4 regions of the Ancylobacter sp. IITR112 genome follow, and region 3 is predicted to be linked to each of the others. Evidence: riboswitches for the same ligand, from Rfam matches in the RefSeq annotation. Region 3 holds a riboswitch; each other region holds the start of a gene.
What was found. Region 3 has a riboswitch for cobalamin ahead of cobW (cobalamin biosynthesis protein CobW). Riboswitches for the same ligand answer to the same signal wherever they lie in the genome.

Region 1: linked by a shared signal. The riboswitch ahead of AAC979_RS00785 (ribonucleoside-diphosphate reductase subunit alpha) and the one ahead of cobW (cobalamin biosynthesis protein CobW) in region 3 are both predicted to bind cobalamin.
Region 2: linked by a shared signal. The riboswitch ahead of AAC979_RS09505 (ABC transporter substrate-binding protein) and the one ahead of cobW (cobalamin biosynthesis protein CobW) in region 3 are both predicted to bind cobalamin.
Region 4: linked by a shared signal. The riboswitch ahead of metE (5-methyltetrahydropteroyltriglutamate--homocysteine S-methyltransferase) and the one ahead of cobW (cobalamin biosynthesis protein CobW) in region 3 are both predicted to bind cobalamin.

The regions. Positions count from the first base shown of each region.
Region 1 covers NZ_JBGCUS010000001.1:177,964-183,365, forward strand. Annotated here, with positions in the region: gene AAC979_RS00780 (ribonucleotide-diphosphate reductase subunit beta) at 1-233, opposite strand, end outside; gene AAC979_RS00785 (ribonucleoside-diphosphate reductase subunit alpha) at 257-3,136, opposite strand; cobalamin riboswitch at 3,247-3,448, opposite strand; one part of gene AAC979_RS00790 (IS3 family transposase) at 3,564-3,837, shown strand; one part of gene AAC979_RS00790 (IS3 family transposase) at 3,837-4,687, shown strand; gene AAC979_RS00795 (metallophosphoesterase family protein) at 4,748-5,402, opposite strand, start outside.
Region 2 covers NZ_JBGCUS010000001.1:1,953,837-1,959,238, reverse strand. Annotated here, with positions in the region: gene AAC979_RS09515 (STAS domain-containing protein) at 1-331, opposite strand, end outside; gene AAC979_RS09510 (uracil-xanthine permease family protein) at 498-2,204, opposite strand; cobalamin riboswitch at 2,517-2,740, shown strand; gene AAC979_RS09505 (ABC transporter substrate-binding protein) at 2,847-3,893, shown strand; gene AAC979_RS09500 (FecCD family ABC transporter permease) at 3,890-4,927, shown strand; gene AAC979_RS09495 (ABC transporter ATP-binding protein) at 4,924-5,402, shown strand, end outside.
Region 3 covers NZ_JBGCUS010000001.1:2,517,618-2,523,019, reverse strand. Annotated here, with positions in the region: gene AAC979_RS12095 (cobyric acid synthase) at 75-1,535, opposite strand; gene AAC979_RS12090 (NINE protein) at 1,720-1,944, opposite strand; gene cobO (cob(I)yrinic acid a,c-diamide adenosyltransferase) at 2,068-2,688, opposite strand; gene cobU (bifunctional adenosylcobinamide kinase/adenosylcobinamide-phosphate guanylyltransferase) at 2,685-3,200, opposite strand; cobalamin riboswitch at 3,358-3,564, shown strand; gene cobW (cobalamin biosynthesis protein CobW) at 3,674-4,741, shown strand; gene cobN (cobaltochelatase subunit CobN) at 4,866-5,402, shown strand, end outside.
Region 4 covers NZ_JBGCUS010000001.1:169,942-175,343, reverse strand. Annotated here, with positions in the region: gene AAC979_RS00775 (methyl-accepting chemotaxis protein) at 1-13, opposite strand, end outside; gene AAC979_RS00770 (acyl-CoA thioesterase) at 356-1,111, opposite strand; gene metE (5-methyltetrahydropteroyltriglutamate--homocysteine S-methyltransferase) at 1,108-3,471, opposite strand; cobalamin riboswitch at 3,583-3,796, opposite strand; tRNA gene AAC979_RS00760 (tRNA-Arg) at 4,449-4,525, opposite strand; gene AAC979_RS00755 (glycosyl hydrolase) at 4,709-5,402, opposite strand, start outside.

The sequences.
Region 1 (5,402 bases), 2.3 Mb from region 3:
GTCGGCATCCAGTGATTGTTGCAGCCGGAGAGGTACTTCTCCCACGCCCATTTGTATTTGAGCGGCAGAAGCTGGTTCACGTCAGCGCGGGCGTTGATCATGCGCTTCTCGTCCACCGTGACGCGGGCGGCGCCGCGTTCGATGGCGCCGAGGCCGGTGGCGTCACCGGCGGGAGCCGCGAAGGCGGGATGGATGGGTGCGGAGGCGGGCTTGGTCTCTGACCAGTCGAGCATCGTCATGTCTCCTTTAACGCTGCTCACTGGCAGGCTTCGCAGTCGGGATCGTTGATCGAGCAGGCTTGGCCGAGGACCATTTCCGGCACGATAACGGGCGCCGCCGCGACCACGGTTGAGACCGCATTGAGCTTGCCGTCGGTGCCCTTGAGCGTCGATTTCTCGACATGAGTGGCCGAGCGCGAGCGCAGATAGTAGGTGGTCTTCAATCCCCGCTTCCAGGCGAGGCGATAGGTTTCGTCAAGCTTGCGACCGGAAGGGTTGGCGACATAAAGGTTCAGCGACTGCGCCTGGTCGATCCATTTCTGCCGGCGGGCCGCCGCCTCGATAAGCCAGACCGCGTCGATCTCGAAGGCGGTGGCGTACAGCGCCTTGAGATCGTCCGGGATGCGGTCGATCTGGCCGACGCTGCCGTCGTAATATTTGAGGTCGGACACCATCACCTCGTCCCACAGGCCGCGTTCTTTCAGCTCGCGGACGAGGAAGGCGTTCACCACGGTGAAATCGCCGGACATGTTCGATTTGACGAACAGGTTCTGATAGGCCGGCTCGATCGACTGCGACACGCCGCAGATATTGGAGATGGTCGCGGTCGGCGCGATGGCCATGGTGTTGGAGTTGCGCATGCCGGTCGCCACCACTCGCGCGCGAAGTCCTTCCCAATCGAGCGTGGACGAGCGGTCGAGATCGAGCCCGCCACGCGCCTGTGCCAGCAATTCGAGGCTGTGGATGGGCAGGATGCCCTTCGACCACAGTGAGCCCTCGAAGGAGGGGTAGCGCCCACGCTCGGCGGCCAGTTCCACCGAGGCGGAAATGGCGTGGAAGCTTACCGCTTCCATGCTTTCATCGGCGAAGCGCACCGCCGCCTCTGAGCCATAGGGAATGCGCAGCGCCTGTAGCGCGTCCTGAAAGCCCATAATGCCGAGGCCGACGGGCCGGTGGCGCAGATTGGAGCGGCGCGCCTCCGGGATGGTGTAGAAATTGATGTCGATGACATTGTCGAGCATGCGCATCGCCGTCGTGACGGTGCGCGCCAGCCGCGCCCGGTCGAGCCCGTCCGGCGTGACATGGGCAAGCAGATTCACCGAGCCGAGATTGCACACCGCCACCTCGTCGGCGCGTGTGTTGAGCGTGATCTCGGTGCACAGATTCGAGGAGTGCACCACGCCGATATGCTGCTGCGGCGAACGCAGATTGCACGGGTCCTTGAACGTCACCCAGGGATGGCCGGTCTCGAACAGCATCGTCAGCATGCGCCGCCACAGGTCGAGCGCGCGTACCTGTTTCGAGACCTTCATCTCCCCACGCGCGGCCTTCGCCTCATAGGCCTCATACGTCGTCTTGAAGGCCGGCCCATATAGGTCATGCAGGTCGGGTGTCTCGTCGGGAGAGAACAGCGTCCACGGGCCGTCGGCCTCGATGCGCTGCAGAAACAAGTCCGGCACCCAGTTGGCGGTGTTCATGTCATGGGTGCGCCGGCGGTCGTCGCCGGTGTTCTTGCGCAGGTCGAGGAATTCCTCGATGTCGATGTGCCAGGTCTCGAGATAGGCGCAGACAGCGCCCTTGCGCTTGCCGCCCTGATTGACAGCGATGGCGGTGTCGTTGGCGACTTTCAGAAACGGCACCACGCCCTGGCTCTCGCCATTGGTGCCCTTGATATGGGCGCCCAGCCCCCGCACGGGCGTCCAGTCATTGCCGAGGCCACCGGAATATTTGGCGAGCAGCGCGTTGTCCCTGATCGCCTTGAAGATGCCGTCGAGATCGTCCGCCACCGTGGTGAGGAAGCAGGAGGAGAGTTGCGGGCGCAGCGTGCCGGCATTGAACAGGGTCGGCGTCGAGGCCATGAAGTCGAAGGACGAAAGCAGCCGGTAGAACTCGATCGCCTGCCCCTCGCGGTCGACCTCGCGCAAGGCGAGACCCATGGCCACCCGCATGAAGAACGCCTGCGGTAGCTCGAAGCGGGTGCCGCGCGCGTGCAGGAAATAGCGGTCATAGAGCGTCTGCAGGCCGAGATAGTCGAATTGCAGGTCGCGCTCGGGCAGCAGCGCGCCGACGATACGGGCGAGATCGAAGCGGCCCAGCTCCGGGTCGATCAGCTCTTCCTCGATGCCACGCTGGAGATAGGCGCGGAAATAGTCGGGGTAGCGCCGCGCCATCTCCGCCTGCGTCGCCTGATCGGGACGGCCGGCGAGAAAGCTCAGCGCCTCGCGGCGCATCTTGTCCAGCAACAGCCGCGCCGAGACTTTGGCGTAGTTCGGCTCGCGCTCGATCAGCGTGCGGGCGGCGAGGATGGGCGCCAGCGCCAGTTCGTCGACGCTGAGGCCGTCATAGAGATTGCGCCGGGTCTCGGCGAGGATGGCATCGCCTGAGACATCGGCGAGGCCGGCCGTGGCCTCGCCGATCACGGCGGCGAGCCGCGCCTCGTCGAGCGGCACAAGCGTGCCGTCGGAACCCTTCATCCGCAGGGCGGAGGCGGTCGCCGCTATCGGCTTGGCGGCCGCCCGCTCACGGGCGCGATCCGCGCGGTACAGCACATAGGCGCGGGCGACCTTGTGGTGTTCGCCGCGCATGAGGGCGAGTTCCACCTGGTCCTGCACGTCTTCGATGTGGAAGGTGCGGCCGGCATCGGCGCGGCGGGTGAGACCGGCGACGATCTGCTCGGTCAGATCGGCCACGATGTCATGCACGCGGCGCGAGGCGGCGGCGGAGGAGCCCTCGACGGCGAGGAAGGCCTTGGTCAGCGCTACGGCGATCTTGGAGGCGTTGAAGGGCGTTACCGCGCCATTGCGGCGGATGAGCTGGTAACCCGGCGTGCTGGCCTCGCGCGCGCCGGCAGCGGAGGAAGACACGGGCGGCCCAGCGAGTTGCGCCGCGAGAGGTTCGGCATCGTGAAGGAGAGACATCGGCTAACCCCAATCAGCATTGGGGGCAAAGGCCGAGCGACGCATCGGCGCCACCGACGGCATGGGGCACCGGCGGACGCGCGAACGCACCACCGGGACACCCCGCCCAGGGACGATTATGTTGCCACGGCAGGTCTCCTGGCTCGCGGGTCACCGCCTCTCGCCCGGCCTTCCCGAGGCATATGCCCCAGTGACGCGGAATGGACGACAGGCTCGCCGCTTACAGTTGCGGGGGCAGCGCCGGCTTTGGACCGGCTTCCCTCTTAGCTCTCGAATCTTGCGATTCGAAAGACCACGGCATCCATATGTTGTGGCTACCGGCAAGGACCATGTCAAGATGTGGGCAATGCGATCCAAGGGAATGCGAGGTCGGCGGGCGGAAGCCAATAGGTCGTCGTGCCACCTTAGGCGGCTCTCCTAGAAATCTATGTGGGTCAGCAGCACCGGCAACCATTCGATCGCCAGTGCCGAACCGCAGATCGCGTTCGTGCTGAAGCAGGCGGAGGACGGGACACCTGTGGCTGAGGTGTGCCGGAAGGCCGGGATATCGGACGCGACGTTCTACAACTGGCGCAAGAAATATGCGGGGCTGATGCCTTCGGAGATGCGGCGTCTGCGCCAGCTTGAGGACGAGAACGCCAAGCTGAAGCGGATCGTCGCCGACCTGTCGCTCGACAAGGCCATGTTGCAGGACGTGCTGTCAAAAAAGCTCTGAGGCCTGCGTGCAAGCGCGCGCTTGTGGACAGGCTGCGGGAAGACTGGAAGGTGTCGGCCAGGCGTGCCTGTGCCACGCTGGCGGTTGATCGTGCGCTCTATGCCTACAAGTCGAAGCGGGGCACGCAGGCTGAACTGAGCCAGCGGATCAAGGAGATCTGCGAGACGCGCGTGCGTTATGGCTATCGCCGGGTGCATGTGCTCCTGCGGCGGGAGGGCCGGGTGGTCAATCCGAAGCGGATCTATCGTCTTTACAAAGACTTGGGCTTTCAGTTGCGGAACAAGACGCCTAAGCGTCGGGTGAAGGCAAAGTTGCGGGAGGATCGGGCGCCTGCCACCCGGCCGAACGATGTCTGGGCGATGGACTTTGTCCACGACCAGCTTGCCACCGGCCGCAAGATCCGCGTGCTGACGGTCGTCGACACCTTCTCGCGCTTCTCACCGGTGGTCGATCCGCGTTTCAGCTATCGGGCCGAGCACGTGGTCGCGACCCTGGAAAAGGTCTGCGCCAAGGTGGGCTATCCACGGACGATCCGGGTCGACCAGGGCTCGGAGTTCATCTCCCGTGACCTCGATCTGTGGGCCTATGCGAAGGGGGTCACGCTGGATTTCTCCCGGCCCGGCAAGCCCACCGACAATGCCTTCATCGAGGCATTCAACGGCCGCTTCCGCAGCGAGTGCCTGAACACGCACTGGTTCCTGACGCTTGCAGACGCGGCCGAAAAGATGGAGGCTTGGCTCAGATATTACAACGAGGATCGGCCGCACGGGGCCATCGGCCACAAACCCCCGATCTCGCTGCAGAACCCCGGCGGCGCACCCAGCCCACCGCCGTGAAGAAGGCCGGAAACTCCAGCTTCCGGCGGTCCAGAAAATGGTCTCGGATCACGTCCGGGTCTACGGCTTGGTCGACAGAAAAGCCCTATGGTCGCCATCGATGACGAGCCCGGTGAGTCGGCCGGTGCGAGAGGCGCCGGTATCAATGCCGATACGGTTGATCCGCTCCTCCGGCTTGGCGCTGATCGTGTGTCCGTGGACCACCACTTTTTCCAGCGGCATCAGCGAATCGAGGAAGGGCGCGCGCATCCACATGAGATCATCGGGAGACTGGCGCTCCAGCGATACTCCGGGGCGGACGCCGGCGTGACAGAAGAAATAGTCCCCAAACGACACCGCATATTGCAGATTTTTGAGGAAATGCACATGCGCGGCGGGGACCGCCGCCAGCAGCTTGCGATGCACCTGCTCGAGATCGGCCTGCGTCTTCAGTTTCGAGCGATTGAGCTTCACGCCATAGGAGCGCGCCGTGGCGTTGCCGCCACTATTGACGAACACGCCATCACTGCGGGGTTGATCGAGAAAGGCTAGGAATTCCACGTCGTGGTTTCCCGCCAGCAGGACATAGCGGGGATCAGCCGCCTGAAGCGCGATCAGACGGTCGATGACGCCCTTGGAGTCCGGGCCGCGATCCACATAGTCGCCGAGGAAAATGATCCGCCAGTCGCCCGCCTTCGACCGTGCGATATCCTCCTCGATCTTCTGCAGAAGCTTG
Region 2 (5,402 bases), 560 kb from region 3:
AGCCCAGTGTGGCGAGCGCGGCCTCGCGGCTGGGATGGATCGGGATCAGCGAGGAGAACCCGCTGACATCGAACACCTCATGCACCTGCGGGATCAGGCCGCACACCGCCAGCGTGCCGCCGGCGCCGCGGATCAGCTTGGTCGCCTTCAGCACCACGCGCAGGCCGGCGGAGCTGATATAGGTGAGCTCGGCGAAATCGAGCAGCACCGTTCCGTCCGCCGGGGCGTCGGCGAGGAACTCCTCCAGCTTGGGCGAGGAACTGCTGTCCAGCCGTCCCTTGACGGCGGTGACGAGGATGGCGCCCTCGACGATGCGGTCGATATGTATCAAGGCTCGGCTCCCGAATGCAGCTTGGCGGCGAAGACGCGGCGTTTGTCCTGGCGGGGCGACCGGGGTCGTGCTGCCGGGCGCCGATCCGCCCTTCACCCGAGACGTACCGGCAAAGTCAAACCCTTGCAAGCAACGGCCCGGCGGCGCAGGGCCGCGCGGGGCGGGCTCAGTGCTCGAAGCGCAGGGTGAGCTTCTGGCGGGCGCCATCGGTGCCGAGCACCAGCTTGTCGGCGCGCTTGCTCAGCATGTAACCGACGAAGCGGGCCACCGCATGGGCGTCGCCCAGCAGGTCTTCCGGCGAGGGGCGGTGGTCGGGAATGGTGATGGGCTCGCCGTCATAAAGCAGGGCCACATCGAAATTCTCCTCGTCGAAATGTGCCCGGACCTCCAGCTTGCCGGGGGCGACCCCGGTGTCGAGCAGCATTTCCACACCTTCCGCCACGACGGGGATCGCGAGGGCGATGACATCGCGGCGCGCGCCCCACAAATCGCCCTGATGCTCCAGGAACTCGGTGGCGACGGTGAAGGAGTTCTCGTCCGCCGTCACCTCGCGCGAGGCTTCCTGACGGATGCCGATGCGGAACACCAGGTTCAGCACGATGGCGACGGCGGTGGCGATGGAAAGCGGCGATTCGACGATGGGCTGCGCCCATTCCGGGGTGAGGGTGACGAGGCCGGGAAGGATGGCCACGGCGAGGCCGGTGAGGATGGCGAGGCCCACGGTGAAGATGCGCCGGTCGCTCAGCCGGCGCGACAGGATCAGTTCCATGCCCGCCACGGTGAGGAAGGCGGCGGCATAGATGAGAATGGCGCCGATGACCGGGGAGGGGATGATGGTCAGCACGCCGATGAGGCGGGGCGAGAAGGCGGAAAGGATGATGAGGATGCCGGAGACGGCGCCGACCCGCCACGCCGTCGTGCCGGTGGCGAAGGCGACGCCGACGGCGGCCGAGGAGGAGGCGCTGGCGAAGCCGCCGGTCACCGCCGTGCCGATATCGCCGATGCAGTTCGCCTGAATGGCGCGGCCGGCCTGATCGAGATCGGCGCGGCGCCAGTCGGCATCGTCCATGCGCTGCATGGACACGACGGTGCCGACCATGTCCACCGCCGAGAGCACGCCGGTGATGACCGCCGCCGGAATGAGCGCCCAGGAAAAGAAGCTGAGGCCCGGCAGGCCGAGATGCGGCAGGTCGATATAGGGCAGGGTGGCGAAGCTGGCATTGGGCTCCGGCGCCACGCCTAGATAGGCCGCCAGCCCCCAGCCCACCGCCGCGCCGATCGCCACGGCGAACAGGCGCAGCATGCCGCGCGAGAAGATGGCGAGGCCGATGATGATGACCAGCGTCACCGAGCTGACAATGGCATAGCGCATGTCGAGATCCGGTGTGATCTCGCCTGAAATGCCGAAGACGCGCCGCAGCGCCGGATCAGCCAGCGCCACGCCGAGCATGGTCACGGCGACGCCGCACACCTCCGGCGGAAACACCGCCCGGAGCGCGCCCATGAAGCGGGAGAGCGTCAGTTGCGACACGGCGGCGACGAGGCTCATGCCGGCATAAAGCGCCGGCCCGCCGGCGGCAAGCGACTGCACCGCCAGCGGCATGTGCGCCATGTTCGGAATCTGCACCAGCAGCATGCCCGCGCCGTAACGCGGCAGGCATTCCAGTAGCGTCGCGATGCCCATGAAGATGATGCAACTGGTGATGAAGAGCTGGGTGTCGTCGAAGGACAGCCCGGCCTCCGCCGCCGCGACAAGCGGGTAGACGATGAACAGCAGGGCCAGCGTCGCATGCTGGACCCCGAGAATGAGCACGGTGCCGGCCGGCGGCTTCTCCTGGGACGAATAGATGATGTTCGTCGGCTTGCGCGGCATGGGCGGGCCCCTGGGGGAGAGGACGGAGGCGCCATCGCCGCGCCCGTCTGGAACTGGAAGGGAGGCTCCCCTCCGTCGCTGCCGGCGACGGGGGAATCTGCACGATCGACTATGATGTTTCGCTCGGAGCCCGGCAAGATCGCCACTCGGCCAAGTTTCGGCCGGCCCGGTCGCCCCTGCGCCACCACGTGGGCGACCTGCGAGAGGCGGGGAGCGACCGCCTCACTCTTGTGCGGCTAAACGATACAATGTATCATTCAAGGCGAAAGGCTGGTGCCGGTCGGCGCTCTTGACGGGGCAGCCCCAGCCGTTACGGTCGCCGCCGATCACGGTTCTTCGGGCGCCCTGCCCGAAGCTAAGAGGGAATTCGGTGAGGCGCCCCGCGCCGAAGCCGAGGCTGCCCCCGCAACTGTAAGCGGCGAGCCCTCTGCCCATCGTCCACTGGCGTCACCGGCCTCGGCCGCGCGCCGGGAAGGCCGGGCGGAGCCAGCGTCGACCCGCGAGCCAGGAGACCTGCCCTGATCGCACACAATCTTTCGGGCGGGGTGCTCCGAAGGTTGCCGGCCGCGCGGGAGTGCGATTCGCTCCCACCCGGGTGGTTTCCTTTACGCTTCCCGTCTTCCTGTTCAGGAAGCGGTGACAATGCTCAACACGACCTCTCATCTTCTCCGTCGCTCGGCTCAAGGCCTCGCCGTGGCGCTTGGCCTGCTCGCGAGCGCGGGCCTGACCGAGGCCCTCGCCGGCACGACCTATCCGCTCACCCTTGAGAATTGCGGTTCCAAGGTGGTGATCGACCACGCGCCCAAGCGGGTGGTGAGCATCGGCCAGGCGCAGACGGAAATCCTCTATGCGCTCGGCCTCGGCGACCGGGTGGTCGCCAGCGCGCTGTGGTTCGGCCCCGTGGCCAAGCCTTACGAGACGGTGAACGCCGGGGTGAAGCGGCTCGCCGACAATGACCCGAGCTTCGAGGCGGTGGTCGGGCAGGAGCCGGACCTCGTCGTCGCCATGTATGAGTGGCACATCGGGCCCAATGGCATCGTCGGCAAGCGCGAGCGCTTCGACGCGGTGAAGGTGCCGGTCTATGTCTCGCCCACCGACTGCGTCGGCAAGGATAATAGCGGCGCCGGCGACGGGGTGCGTACCCAGATGTATTCGACCGAACTTCTCTACCGGAACATCCTTGAATATGGCGCCATCTTCGACGTGTCGGACCGCGCCGAGGCGCTGGTCGCCCGCCTGAAGGCGCGCGAGGCGGAAGCCGCCCGCACCGTCGCGACACTGAACGGCAAGGACGTGTCGATGGCGCTGTGGTTCTCCAGCAAGGAGATCAAGGGCGACGCCTTCCTCGCCGGCAAGAACGGCGTGCCGGCCTATGTGATGGAACAGCTCGGCATCCGCAACATCATCACCACGCAGGAGGAATGGCCGCTGGTGGGGTGGGAGACCATCGCCGCCAACGATCCCGACGTGCTGGTTCTGGTGAAGATGGACCGCCGCCGCTTTCCCGCCGACGACATCGACGCCAAGCTCGCCTTCCTCAAGACCGATCCGGTGGCCAGCCAGCTCTCCGCCGTGAAGAACGGGCGCATCGTCATCGTCGATGTCGCCGCCACGCGGCCGGGCATGGACACGGTGGACGGGCTGGAGGCCATCGCCACGGCGGTGCAGGGCTTCGGTCTGGTCCATTGAGCCACATCGCCATCGGGCCGAACTGGCCGGCGCGGCTTGCCCTCGCCGGCCTTTCCCTCGCCGCGCTGGTCGTCGCCATCGCGCTGGCAGTGACGGTGGGCGAGATGCCGATCCCGCTCGGCGTCGCCTTCCGCGCGCTCGGCAACGGGCTGTTCGGTCTTGGTTATCCCGTCAGCGCCATCCAGCAGGGGGTGATCTTCGAGTACCGGCTGAGCCGGGCGCTGATGGCGGCCTTGTGCGGTGGCGCGTTGGCGCTTTCCGGCGCCATCCTGCAGGCGCTGCTGCGCAACCCGCTGGCGGAGCCGTATATTCTCGGCGTTTCCGCCGGCGCCTCGACGGGCGCGGTGGCGGTGATGATCCTCGGCTTTGGCGGGGCGACGCTGGGGCTTTCCGGCGGGGCATTTCTCGGCTCGGTGGCGGCGCTGGTGCTGGTCGGCCTGCTCGCCGCCGGGGCGGGCGGGGCCAGCGACCGGGTGATTCTCGCCGGAGTCGCCGGCTCGCAATTGTTCAACGCGGCCACCGCCACCATCGTCACCACCATGGCGAGCGCTGAACAGGCGCGCGGCGTGATGTTCTGGCTGCTGGGCAATTTCGGCGGCGTGCGCTGGCCCGACCTCGCGGTGGCGGCACCAGTGGCGCTGCTCGGCTTCCTTGTGTGCATGGTCCACGCCAAGGCGCTGGATGCCTTCGCCTTCGGCGCCGATGCGGCGGCCTCGCTCGGCATCCATGTGACGCGGGTGCGGCTGGTGCTGCTGGCGACCACCGCGCTGCTCACCGCCACCATGGTGGCGATCGTCGGCACGGTCGGCTTTGTCGGGCTGGTCATTCCGCATGCCGCGCGCTTCCTCGTCGGCCCCGGCCATGCCCGGCTGCTGCCGGCCTGCCTCGTCATCGGCGCGGTGTTCATGATCCTCGCCGATGTGCTCTCGCGCATCTTGGTGCCGCAGCAGATCCTGCCGATTGGCATCGTCACCGCGCTGGTGGGCGCGCCGGCCTTCGCCCTTATCCTCTATCGCGCGCGGCGGCCGGCATGACGCTCGCTACCCATGATGTGCGCTGGGGTGCCGGCGGCAAGCTCATTGTCGACGGCGTGACGCTGGAGGTCGAGCCCAACCGGGTGCTCGGTCTCATCGGCCCCAATGGCTCGGGCAAGTCGAGCCTGCTGCGCCTGCTTTGCCGGCTGCGAAACGTGGCGAGCGGCGTGGTGACGCTGGACGGGCACGACATCGCCGGTGTCGCCCGCCGTGATCTCGCCCGGCGCCTCGCCTTTGTCGAGCAGCAGGCCACGACCGAGATCGCGCTCACCGTCTGCGACGTGGTGCGGCTGGGGCGAACGCCACACCGCGCCGCCTTCGCCTCCTGGAGCCGCGAGGACGAGACGGCGGTGGATGCGGCGCTGGAGCGGGTCGGGCTGATGGAGCGGCATGACCAATACTGGCACACGCTGTCGGGCGGCGAGCGCCAGCGCGTCCATATCGCCCGCGCGCTGGCGCAGGCGCCGCGCGAACT
Region 3 (5,402 bases):
TTGACCCGTGGATCCAGCCTTTGCGTGGGAACTGAAGATCATTCGGGTCCGCTCCCGGTCACTGGGTGCCCGGGTCAAGCCCGGGCATGAGGGAAGGCGCTGGCGATTTTCAGCAGCCGGTCGAGGTCGATGTGCTTTTCCAGATGCGCGGCCAGCGCGTCGAGCGTCGCCTCGACGCCAGCTTCATAGTCGAGCCCGCTCGGCGGGGCGCCGAGTGTCGCGAGCCAATGGGCGCGCTGGCGGTCATCCGTGAACAGGCCATGGGCATAGGTGCCGGTGACGCGCCCGTCCGGGGACACCGCGCCTTCCGGCCCGGCGCCGTCGATGTGAGCAAAGGGCCGGGCGCGGCCGGGGCCGTCGGTGACGCCCATATGCATCTCATAGCCGGAAAACGGCGCCCCGCCGGCGGTGCCGGTGACGGCGACCAGCCGCTTATGCCCTGACAGCACCGTGTCGACCTCTAGCAGGCCGAGGCCGGGCAGCGTGCCGGGCGGGCCTTCCACGCCGTCGGGGTCGGCGAGCAAGCGCCCCAGCATCTGGTAGCCGCCGCACAGGCCGAGCACCCGCCCGCCGCGCCGCACATGGGCGAGAAGGTCGATGTCCCAGCCCTCGCGGCGGAAATCGGCGAGGTCGGCCATGGTGGATTTCGAGCCGGGCAGCAGGACGAGTGCGGCATCGGCGGGCAGCGGCGTGCCGGGGCGCACGCGGATCACCTCCACGCCCGGTTCGGCCTCCAGCGGGTCGAGATCGTCAAAATTGGCGATGCGCGGCAGCAGCGGCACGGCGATCTTCACCCGCGCCCCCGGCTTGGGCAACGTGGCGGCGTCGAGCGCCAGCGCGTCCTCCGCCGGCAGGCGGCGGGCGTCCGGGAAGAACGGGATGAGGCCGAGCGCTTCCCAGCCGGTGCGGGACGCGATCGCCTCCATGCCGGCGGCGAACAGGGCGGGGTCGCCGCGAAAGCGGTTGACGAGAAAGCCGCGGATCATCGCCGCGTCATCCTCCGGCAGCACGGCGCGCGTGCCGACGAGGCTGGCGATGACGCCGCCGCGGTCGATGTCGCCGATCAGCACCACGGGCACGTCAGCGGCGCGGGCAAACCCCATATTGGCGATGTCGTTGGCGCGCAGATTGATCTCCGACGCCGAGCCGGCGCCTTCAACCAGCACGAGGTCGGCCTCGGCTCGCAGCCGCTCATAGCTGTCCAGTACAGCGGACATGAGCGCGGGCTTGAGCTTCTGATAATCCGCCGCTTTCGCCGTGCCCCGCGCGCGACCCTGCACGATGACCTGCGCGCCGATCTCGCTCTGCGGTTTCAGCAGCACCGGGTTCATGTGGACGGAAGGGGCGACGCCGGCGGCGCGGGCCTGCAGCGCCTGCGCGCGGCCGATTTCGCCGCCATCGGGCGTGACGGCGGCATTGTTCGACATGTTCTGCGGCTTGAACGGGCGCACGATGAGCCCGCGCCGGGTGAAGGCGCGGGCGAGGCCGGCGACGATCAGCGACTTGCCGACATCCGAGCCGGTGCCCTGGAACATGAGGGCGAGGGGCTTATGAAGGGGAGGGCTCATGCCCCCTCTCCCCATCGGGGAGAGGGATGGGGTGAGGGGTCCTTCAGCCGGTGAGCCGGGAGCCCCCTCACCGACCCGCTGCGCGCGCCACCTCTCCCCGACGGGGAGAGGGCAGAAAGGCCCGCACAGGACGGTTCATCGCGGCGGGAGATCAGCCGCGCCGTGCTTCGAGATAGTCGACGCGGCGTTCCAGATTGGCTTCCCGCACCATGCCGGGGATGAGGAACAGGTCGATGATCTGCCCGATGCCGAGCAGGCCGACCGTCAATAGCCACAGGGCGCCGGTCCAGTAGCGGCCGGTATAGAAGCGCTGGATGCCGCACACGCCGATCAGGCCGAAGCACCAGAACAGATAGGCGATGGGGGTGGAACGCATCGAAGCGTTTCTCCATGAAAGAACCACGCCGCAACAGCCGGCGTCCTCTCTCACATAGGAATGACGCTGCGCAATTGCGAGATCGCCGCCACGGCCCGCGTGCCGATTTCGACCGGCCGCGCATCAGAACTCGATGCCCTTCTGCGCCTTCACCCCGGCTTTGAAATGGTGCTTCACGAGCCCCATCTCGGTGACGAGGTCGGCGGCCTCGATCAGCTCCGCCTTGGCATTGCGGCCGGTGACGACGACGTGCAGCCCCTCGCGGCGGGCGCTGAGCGCCGCCACCACCTCGGTGAGCGGGAGATAATCGTAGCGCAGGGCGATGTTGAGTTCGTCCAGAATGACCAGCCCGAAGGCGGGGTCGTCCATCATCTCCCGCGCCTTGTCCCAGGCGCGGCGGGCGGAAGCGATGTCGCGGGCGAGGTCCTGCGTCTCCCAGGTGAAGCCCTCGCCCATGGAATGCCATTCCACCCGCGCGCCGAAGCTTTCCAGCGCCGTGCGCTCGGCCGAGTCCCACGCGCCCTTGATGAACTGGACGACGCCGACCCTGGCCCCGTCCGGTTGGCCGAGCGTGCGCAGAGCGAGGCCGAAGGCGGCGGTGGACTTGCCCTTGCCGGGGCCGGTGTGGACCAGCAGAAGGCCCTTTTCGACGGTCTTTTCCGCCACTTCCGCGTCCTGCACCGCCTTGCGCTTCTCCATCTTGGCGCGGTGGCGGGCGGCGTCCTCGGGGGAAATATCGCTCATTCGGCGCTTCCTTTCACGTAGAGCGGCAGGCCGGCGACGGTGAAGACCACGCGCGCGGCGCGGGCGGCGACCATCTGGTTGAGCCGTCCCTGCGCGTCGCGGAACCGGCGGGCCAGCGCATTATCCGGGACGATGGAGAGGCCGACCTCGTTGGAGACCGCGACCACCGGCCCGTCATGGGCGACGAGCGCCTCGACCAGAGCGGCGCATTCGGTGGCAAGATCGGCCTCCGCCAGCAGGCGGTTGGACAGCCAGAGCGTGAGGCAATCCACCAGCACCGGCCGGCCGGGCGGCAGCGCCCTGAGCGCGGCGGCGAGGTCGTGCGGGGCGTCCCGCGTCTCCCAGCCTGCCGCGCGGCGGGCGCGGTGCTCGCCGATGCGCTCACGCATTTCGTCGTCCCAGGCCCGCGCGGTGGCGAGGTAGCACCAGGGCGGGGGCAGGGCGGTGACGAGGCCTTCGGCATAGGCGCTCTTGCCCGAACGCGCGCCGCCGAGAACGAGCGTCAGCGCCATGGCGGGCAGACCGGGGCAAAGCGGGGCGGCATCGTCATGGTTCCCAATGGGGCTCCGAGAGGCGGCGGCGGGCGAGCGGCGGACTATAGCGGCGGCGCGGGGGCGGGCAACCGCCGGGGCCGGGGCGTGCGGTTTGACTTTGCCGGCCAAGCCTCCTTTAGTGGCCGCGACCGACGGTTTTCTCCCGCGAGGGAGGGACGAAGAGGGAATGCGGTGCGGGGCTCTCGGGCCCCCATTCCGCGGCTGCCCCCGCAACTGTAAGCGGCGAGCCTCAGCCGGAAGCCACTGGAGAATGTCTCCGGGAAGGCGGCGACGAGGCGGCGACCCGCGAGCCAGGAGACCTGCCGGCGGTCCGGTCGTGCGTGCCGGCGGGGTGCCCGGCAGACAGGCAGAGACGCGCCACGGCGCGGCTTCGCGCGGGGATTCCCCCGCGACCGACGCATCCCGCGAATCCGTTGCCCGTGGAGATGCTGATGTCCGCCCCCGATTCCCGCCCCGCCGCGCTCGACCGCGTGCCCTGCACCATCGTCACCGGTTTTCTCGGCTCGGGGAAAACGACGCTGATCCGCCATGTGCTGGAGCATGCGCGCGGCAAGAGGCTGGCGGTGATCGTCAACGAATTCGGCGATGTCGGTATCGACGGCGAGATCCTGAAGGGCTGCGGCATCGAGACCTGCCCGGAAGAGAACATCGTCGAACTCGCCAATGGCTGCATCTGCTGCACCGTGGCGGATGATTTCGTGCCGGCGCTCGACGCCATTCTCGCGCGCGAGCCGAAGGTCGACCACATCCTGATCGAGACCTCCGGTCTCGCTCTGCCCAAGCCGCTGGTGCAGGCCTTCCACTGGCCGGCGATCAAGAGCCGGGTGACGGTCGACGGCGTGGTGGCGGTGGTGGATGGCGAGGCGCTAGCCTCCGGCCGCGTCGCGCACGATCATGACGCGCTCGCCGCCCAGCGCGCCGCCGATGACAGCCTCGACCATGACGACCCGATCGAGGAAGTGTTCGACGACCAGATCGCCTGCGCCGATCTCGTCATCCTCACCAAGGCCGACCTGATCGATTCCGAAGGGCAGGCCAAGGCCCGCGCCGCGCTCGACGCCGAACTGCCCAGGGGCGTGCGGGTGGTGAGCGTGACCGAGGGGCGGATCGACCCGGCCATCCTGATGGGTCTCGGCGTCGGCACCGAGAACGACATCGAGAACCGCAAGACGCATCACGATGACGAGCTCGACCACGACCATGACGATTTCGACAGCTTCGTCGTCGCGGTGCCCGAGATCGCCGACCCGGCCGAATTCGCGGCGCGGGTGGCGCGCGCGGCGGAAGAGGCCGACGTGCTGCGGGTGAAGGGGTTCCTGCCCGTCGCCGGAAAGAAGATGCGGCTGCTGGTGCAGGCGGTGGGCCCGCGCGTGGCGCATCATTTCGACCGGCCGTGGGGCGAAGCGGAGCGCACCGGGCGCCTCGTCGCCATCGGGCTGAAGGGGCTGGACCGCGCCAAGGTGGAGGCGATCCTCGCCGGGGAGAGCGTGGCGGCGTGACGCTTCCGTCATCCCGGACGGCCGTGAGGCCGATCCGGGATCGCCGGCCGGACTGAACGGCAACCGATCCCGGCCTGGCGCTGCGCGTCGGCCGGGATGACGATTTCAGGAGACCCGCCTCCCCATGCACATTCTCGCCACCAGTTCTTCCAGCCTCGACGATCTCGTCGAGCCGGTCGATCTCGGCCAGACGCCGGGCGAGATGGTGGTGGTCTCCTTCGCCGACAGCGACCTCGGCGCGCTCGCCGCCGCCATGGCGCAGGCGCAGGAGCGGGGGGACAATCTGCCGAGCCTGCGCCTCGCCAATCTGCGCGATCTGCGCCACCCGATGTCGGTTGATCTGTGGATCGACAAGGTGGGGAGCCGCGCCCGCATCGTGGTGGTGCGGCTGCTCGGCGGGCTCGACTGGTGGCGCTACGGCGTCGACCGGCTGGCCGCCGAGGCGCGGGCACGCGGCTTTGCGCTCGCGGTGCTGCCGGGCGAGGACCGCGACGACCCGCGCCTCGCCGACGCCTCCACCCTGAACGCGGCGGAGCTGGGCACACTGCTCGGCTATTTCCGCGCTGGCGGGCCGGGAAACATGGCCGCGCTGCTGCGGGTTCTTGCCGCCCATGCGGGGCGGACGATGGCCCCGCCGCCCCCTGCGCAGAACCTGCCGCTG
Region 4 (5,402 bases), 2.3 Mb from region 3:
GAGGGATTGCCATCGCCGACGACCGGGAGTTTCGTGAGGAGAGTTCTCTTTAAGGCCCCTGAAAAAATCAGCTGAAGGAATTGGGTCCGATCTGGCACTGGCCGGCGGCTTTTGGCTCCGTTTTGGGTGATCATCGTCACCCGACTGATGCCTCCGGCGGAGCGCGGCGGCGGCGGCACCAATCGGCGCCGCCACGCCCTCTCAGGTCGGCACGCGGATGAGCGAGGCGATGGACCTGAAGAAGGAGAAGAACTTCTTCGAGACCCGCGTCATCGAATACCAGAATGGCGGCGCGCTGGCCGGGGATTGAACAGGGGATGATGCCGGCGCATTCGCCTGCGCCGGCATCACAAGGTCACGGGGCCAGTGCGACCGGCCGGTGCGCCTCATCGACCGCCACCATAACAAAGCTGCCGGTGCCGCAGGGGTGGCGCTCGCCGATGCCGAGGTCTTCCGCCCAGAGCTTGGTCTCGACGGTCATTGAGCTGCGCCCTCCGCGTGCCAGCCGCGCCTCCACCTCGATGATCGCACCGGGCCTGATCTCGCGGGCAAACTCGACCGCCGGAGCCGCGGCCATGACCACGGCGCGGCGCGAATGCCGCGTCGCCACCACAAACGCCGCCTTGGCCATGAAGGCCAGCGCGCTGCCGCCATAGAGGCTGCCGTAATGGCTGGTCTCGCCCGGCATGACGAGATCGGCCATGCGGAGAACCTCCGGGCTGTCTTCCACCGCTTCAGACACCGGCGGCATGGTCGCGGGCATCTCGGCCGCCACCATGTTGAACACCCCCACCGTGCAACGTCGCCGCGCGCCGGCGAGCGGTGCTTCGGCCACCATATCGACCTCGACACCGAGCGAACGGCGGCCGACGCGGATGACCCGTCCGGTCAGTTCGACGATGTCGCCAAGCTGTGCGGGTGCCGCGAAGTCGATCCGCTCGCAGGACGCCGTGACGAAGTCGGCTCGTGCGTACCGGGCCGCCGCGATGAAGGCGACCCGGTCCATGAGAGCGAGGCCGGCACCCCCGAAGAGGGTGCCGTGATGGTTGGTGGCGCCCGGGAAGACGATGTCGATGAGACGCGTCACTTCCGGGCTGTATGCCCCGCTCATTCGGCCGCCTGGGCGAGATCGCTGCGCAGGCGATGCGCCGCTGCCACCATGTTGATGAGCGCCGGGCGCACCTCGTCCCATTTGCGGGTCTTGAGCCCGCAATCGGGATTGACCCATATCTGCTCGGCGGCAAGGCGCTCCCTCGCCTTCACCAGCAGTTCGACCATCTCCTCGACCGGCGGCACGCGCGGCGAGTGGATGTCGTAGACCCCCGGCCCGATCTCATTGGGGTAGCGATAGTCGACGAAGGCGTCGAGCAGTTCCATCTTCGAGCGTGAGGTCTCGATGGAGATCACATCGGCATCCATGGCTGCGATGGAGGCGATGATGTCGTTGAACTCCGAATAGCACATATGGGTGTGGATCTGCGTCTCGTCCCGCACGCCGGAGGCACAGAGGCGGAAGCTCTCCACCGCCCAGTCGAGATAGGCGTCCCACTCGGCGCGGCGCAGCGGCAGGCCCTCGCGGATCGCCGCCTCGTCGATCTGGATCATCGCCGCGCCGGCGGCTTCCAGGTCGACCACCTCGTCGCGTATGGCGAGCGCGATCTGTCGGCAGGCCAAGCTTCGGGGCACATCATCGCGGACGAAAGACCAGTTGAGGATCGTCACCGGGCCGGTCAGCATGCCCTTCAACGGCCGATCGGTGCACCCTTGCGCAAAGCGCCACCAGTCGACCGTCATCGGCGCGGGCCGCGAGACATCGCCGAACAGGATCGGCGGGCGGACATAGCGCGAGCCATAGCTCTGTACCCAGCCATGCCGGGTGAAGGCGAAGCCGGAAAGCTGCTCGCCGAAATACTGCACCATGTCGTTGCGCTCGAACTCGCCATGCACGAGCACATCGAGCCCGATCTCCTCCTGCCAGCGAATGGTGCGGGCGGTCTCCTCCTTCAGAAACGCCTCGTAGGCGATGTCCGTCAGTTCACCCTTGCCGTGGGCGGCACGTGCCTTGCGCACTTCCGGCGTCTGCGGGAAGGAGCCGATGGTGGTGGTCGGGTAGAGCGGCAGACCAAGGCGCGCACGCTGCTGTTCGGCGCGGTGGGCGAACGGGCTGGCGCGGCGCGTATCCGCCGGCGTGATAGCCGACAGGCGCGCGGCGACGGCGGCATCGTGCACCTTGGCGGATGTTGCGCGGGCCTCGGCGGCCCTGGCCGAGGCGGCGAGCTTGCCGAGCACCACCTCGCGCCCGCCGGCGAGCGCGGTGCCGAGCGTGACGAGTTCGTCCATCTTCTGCACGGCGAAGGCGAGCCAGCTCTTCACATCGGGATCGAGGCCGGTTTCCTGTTCGAGGTCGATCGGCACATGCAGCAGCGAGCAGGACGGGGCGATCTCGACATGATCGGTGCCGCGCTTGCGCACGAAGGGTTCAAGCGTGTCGAGCAGCTTCGGAAGATTGGCGCGCCAGACATTGCGCCCGTCAATGACACCGAGCGACAGCACGAGGCCCGCGCGCGCCCTGTCCGCCACCTCGCGCAGTTGCCCGGCGCCGCGCACCAGATCGAGATGCAGCCCGGCGACCGGCAGGGAAAGCGCTGTGTCGAGATTGTCGCCGAGCCGGCCGAAATAGGGGGTCAGCATGATCTTCAGCCGGGGCAGCGCATGGGCAAAGAAGCCATAGGCCTCGCGCAGCGCGGCGCGGGCGGCGTCATCAAGATCTGTGACGAGGCAGGGCTCGTCGATCTGCACCCAGTCCGCTCCCGAGGCGGAGAGCCGGCGCAGCACCTCGACATAGACCGGCAGCAATTCGCCAAGCAGGCTGAGCGGTTCAAGCCCGTCTTCCTTCGCCTTGCCGAGCGTGAGGAAGCTGACGGGCCCCAGCAGCACCGGCCGTGTCTCATAGCCCAGCGCCTTGGCTTCGCGATACTCGTCGACCGGCTTGGCGGAGGTGAGCGAGAAGCGCTGCCCGCGAGAAAATTCCGGCACCATGTAGTGATAGTTGGTGTCGAACCATTTGGTCATCTCCAGCGCCGGAACGCCGTGACTCTGCTGGTCCGCGTGACCATGCGCGCACGCTGCCTCCCCGCTCTGGCTGCCGCGCGCCATGGCGAAATAGGTGTCGAGCGGCACCGGACCGCCGGTCCAGCCATAGGCGGGCGGGATCGCTCCCACCATCACCGCCGTGTCGAGCACATGGTCGTAGAGCGAGAAATCGTTGGAGGGGATGTTGGTGACGCCCAGCGCCTTCTGCCGCGCCCAATTGGCGGCGCGCAGGCGCGCGGCGGCCTCCAGCAGTGCCGGCGCGTCGCTCTTGCCGGACCAGTATGATTCAAGGGCGGCCTTGAGTTCGCGGCGCGGACCGATGCGCGGCGTACCGAGGGTGGAAACCGGCACCGTGCCGGCGGAATAAGGGAAGTTCATTCGGCTAACCCCAATCAGGATTGGGGGCAAAGGCCGAGCGGACGCGACGACGCAACCACCGGCGCAACACACCGGCGGACGCGCGAACGCACCACCGGACACCCCGCCCAGGGACGATTATGTTGTCAGGGCAGGTCTCCTGGCTCGCGGGTCACCGCCTCTCGCCCGGCCTTCCCGGAACTTGCGCTCCAGTGACACGGAATGGACGACAGGCTCGCCGCTTACAGTTGCGGGGGCAGCGCCGGCATTGTCCCGAGAGACTCACCGGCTTCCCTCTTAGCTGCGACGCACGCGGCGCCGCAGAACCTTGACGGCAGGACAATGACCCGGGCCTTCGGGATTGTCAAATAAGATATAAAGACATCTTTATGTCGACATAACGTCGGTCAACTGATCCTCTCCATGTCTGCTATCGCTCAACCGCCTTAGTTTCGTTCCTGGCGCTGACACGGACGCACTCGCTGACGGTAAAAAGTGCCGAACTAGCGTGCTTCGCTGATATCCGCTTCTGGGGACGGCCCGTCACCACGGCAATGACCGACATGGCGGCGCAAAGCGGACGATTCCATCTCTTAAACCGCCTGTCTGCCCTCCATCCCAAGACCGACAAGCAGGCACCTTATCCTGCGCGTCAAAGCGGCAATTCGCGCGACTGGCCTGCTGCCGGTTTCGTGGACACCGAGAGTGGGTGTTTCATGAAGCCGGCAGCAGGCCAGGTGGCGCAACTCGATCGATGTGGAGAACAGCGCAGCCATCCGGGCTCCGGTGCCCTAGGTCAACGCAATAATCCTGACGTCGCAGTGAGGGGCGAACTGGTCAACCTTAGTTCCGTAGTGGGTTGTCCGCCGCAAACACGCCGAGATGCGACTGGGCGCGAAGCAGTGTCCGCCCATCCAAAACCGGCGTAACTTCAAAAATTAAGCCGGTCGACAGCACCCGGCAGATTCTAAAATCTCAGCGTTTTCAATGAGATGGAATGGCGCGCCCGAAAGGATTCGAACCTCTGACCCCCAGATTCGTAGTCTGGTGCTCTATCCAGCTGAGCTACGGGCGCCCGGCTTTCCGCCCTGCGGCGGGGAAGCCTGTTCGCGGCGGGCGGACCAGAGTGGTTGGCCAACCGCGAGGGCCCGTCTGCTACCCCGTTTGCGCGCGCATTGCAAGCGGCAGCGACGCGCAAGCGCGCTATCCACAGGCGGGCGCGCCGTTCGCGTCCGCCTCCGCACACCCGCGAGTGGCGCTAGCGCACCGCGAACGGCATATTGGCGGTGGCGCCGGCGCCCTTGCCGTCGCGCAATTCGACGAAGATGCGGTAATGCCCCGGCCGGAGGCCGGCGACGCGCGCGCCGGTCGGTCCGCTCTGGCGCACCGCCTCGGGGAAAAGCGGCGGCACCGCTTCGCGATCGCCGCCAATGCCGCGTTCCTCGCTCTCGGCCATCACGAACCAGCGCACCTCCATCAGGTCGCCATCGGGCTCGACAGCGTCGAGCGTGAACGCGCCCTCCTCATTCGCCGGCCACGCGGCAAAAGGCGCGCTCGGCTCTCCCGCCACCCGCAGCGCGGCGATGCGCGGGGCCTGGTTGCCGCCTGGCGGCTGCCCGCCCCAGGCCTGCGCCATGGCTTCCGCCGCCTCCAGCCACACGCCATCGGGCAGCAGCAGGCTGTGCCAGCTCGGCGTCACCTCCTGCTTCTGGCCCCAGAGGAAGAGGATGGCGCCAGCTTCCTGCGTCTCCAGCGCGGCGAGATAGCGCCGAAGCTGGATCGCTTTCTGGGTCGAACTCGGCTCGAAGGGCGCCCCCCAGGGCGCGTGCGCCGCCTGCCACTGGCCAAGCGCGCCGAGCTCGGTGATGATGATCGGCCCGTCCCAGCCCTGCTTGCGCGCCCGCTCGGTCACGGAATAGAGGGCGTCGCCATAGGAGTTGAGACCCAGAACC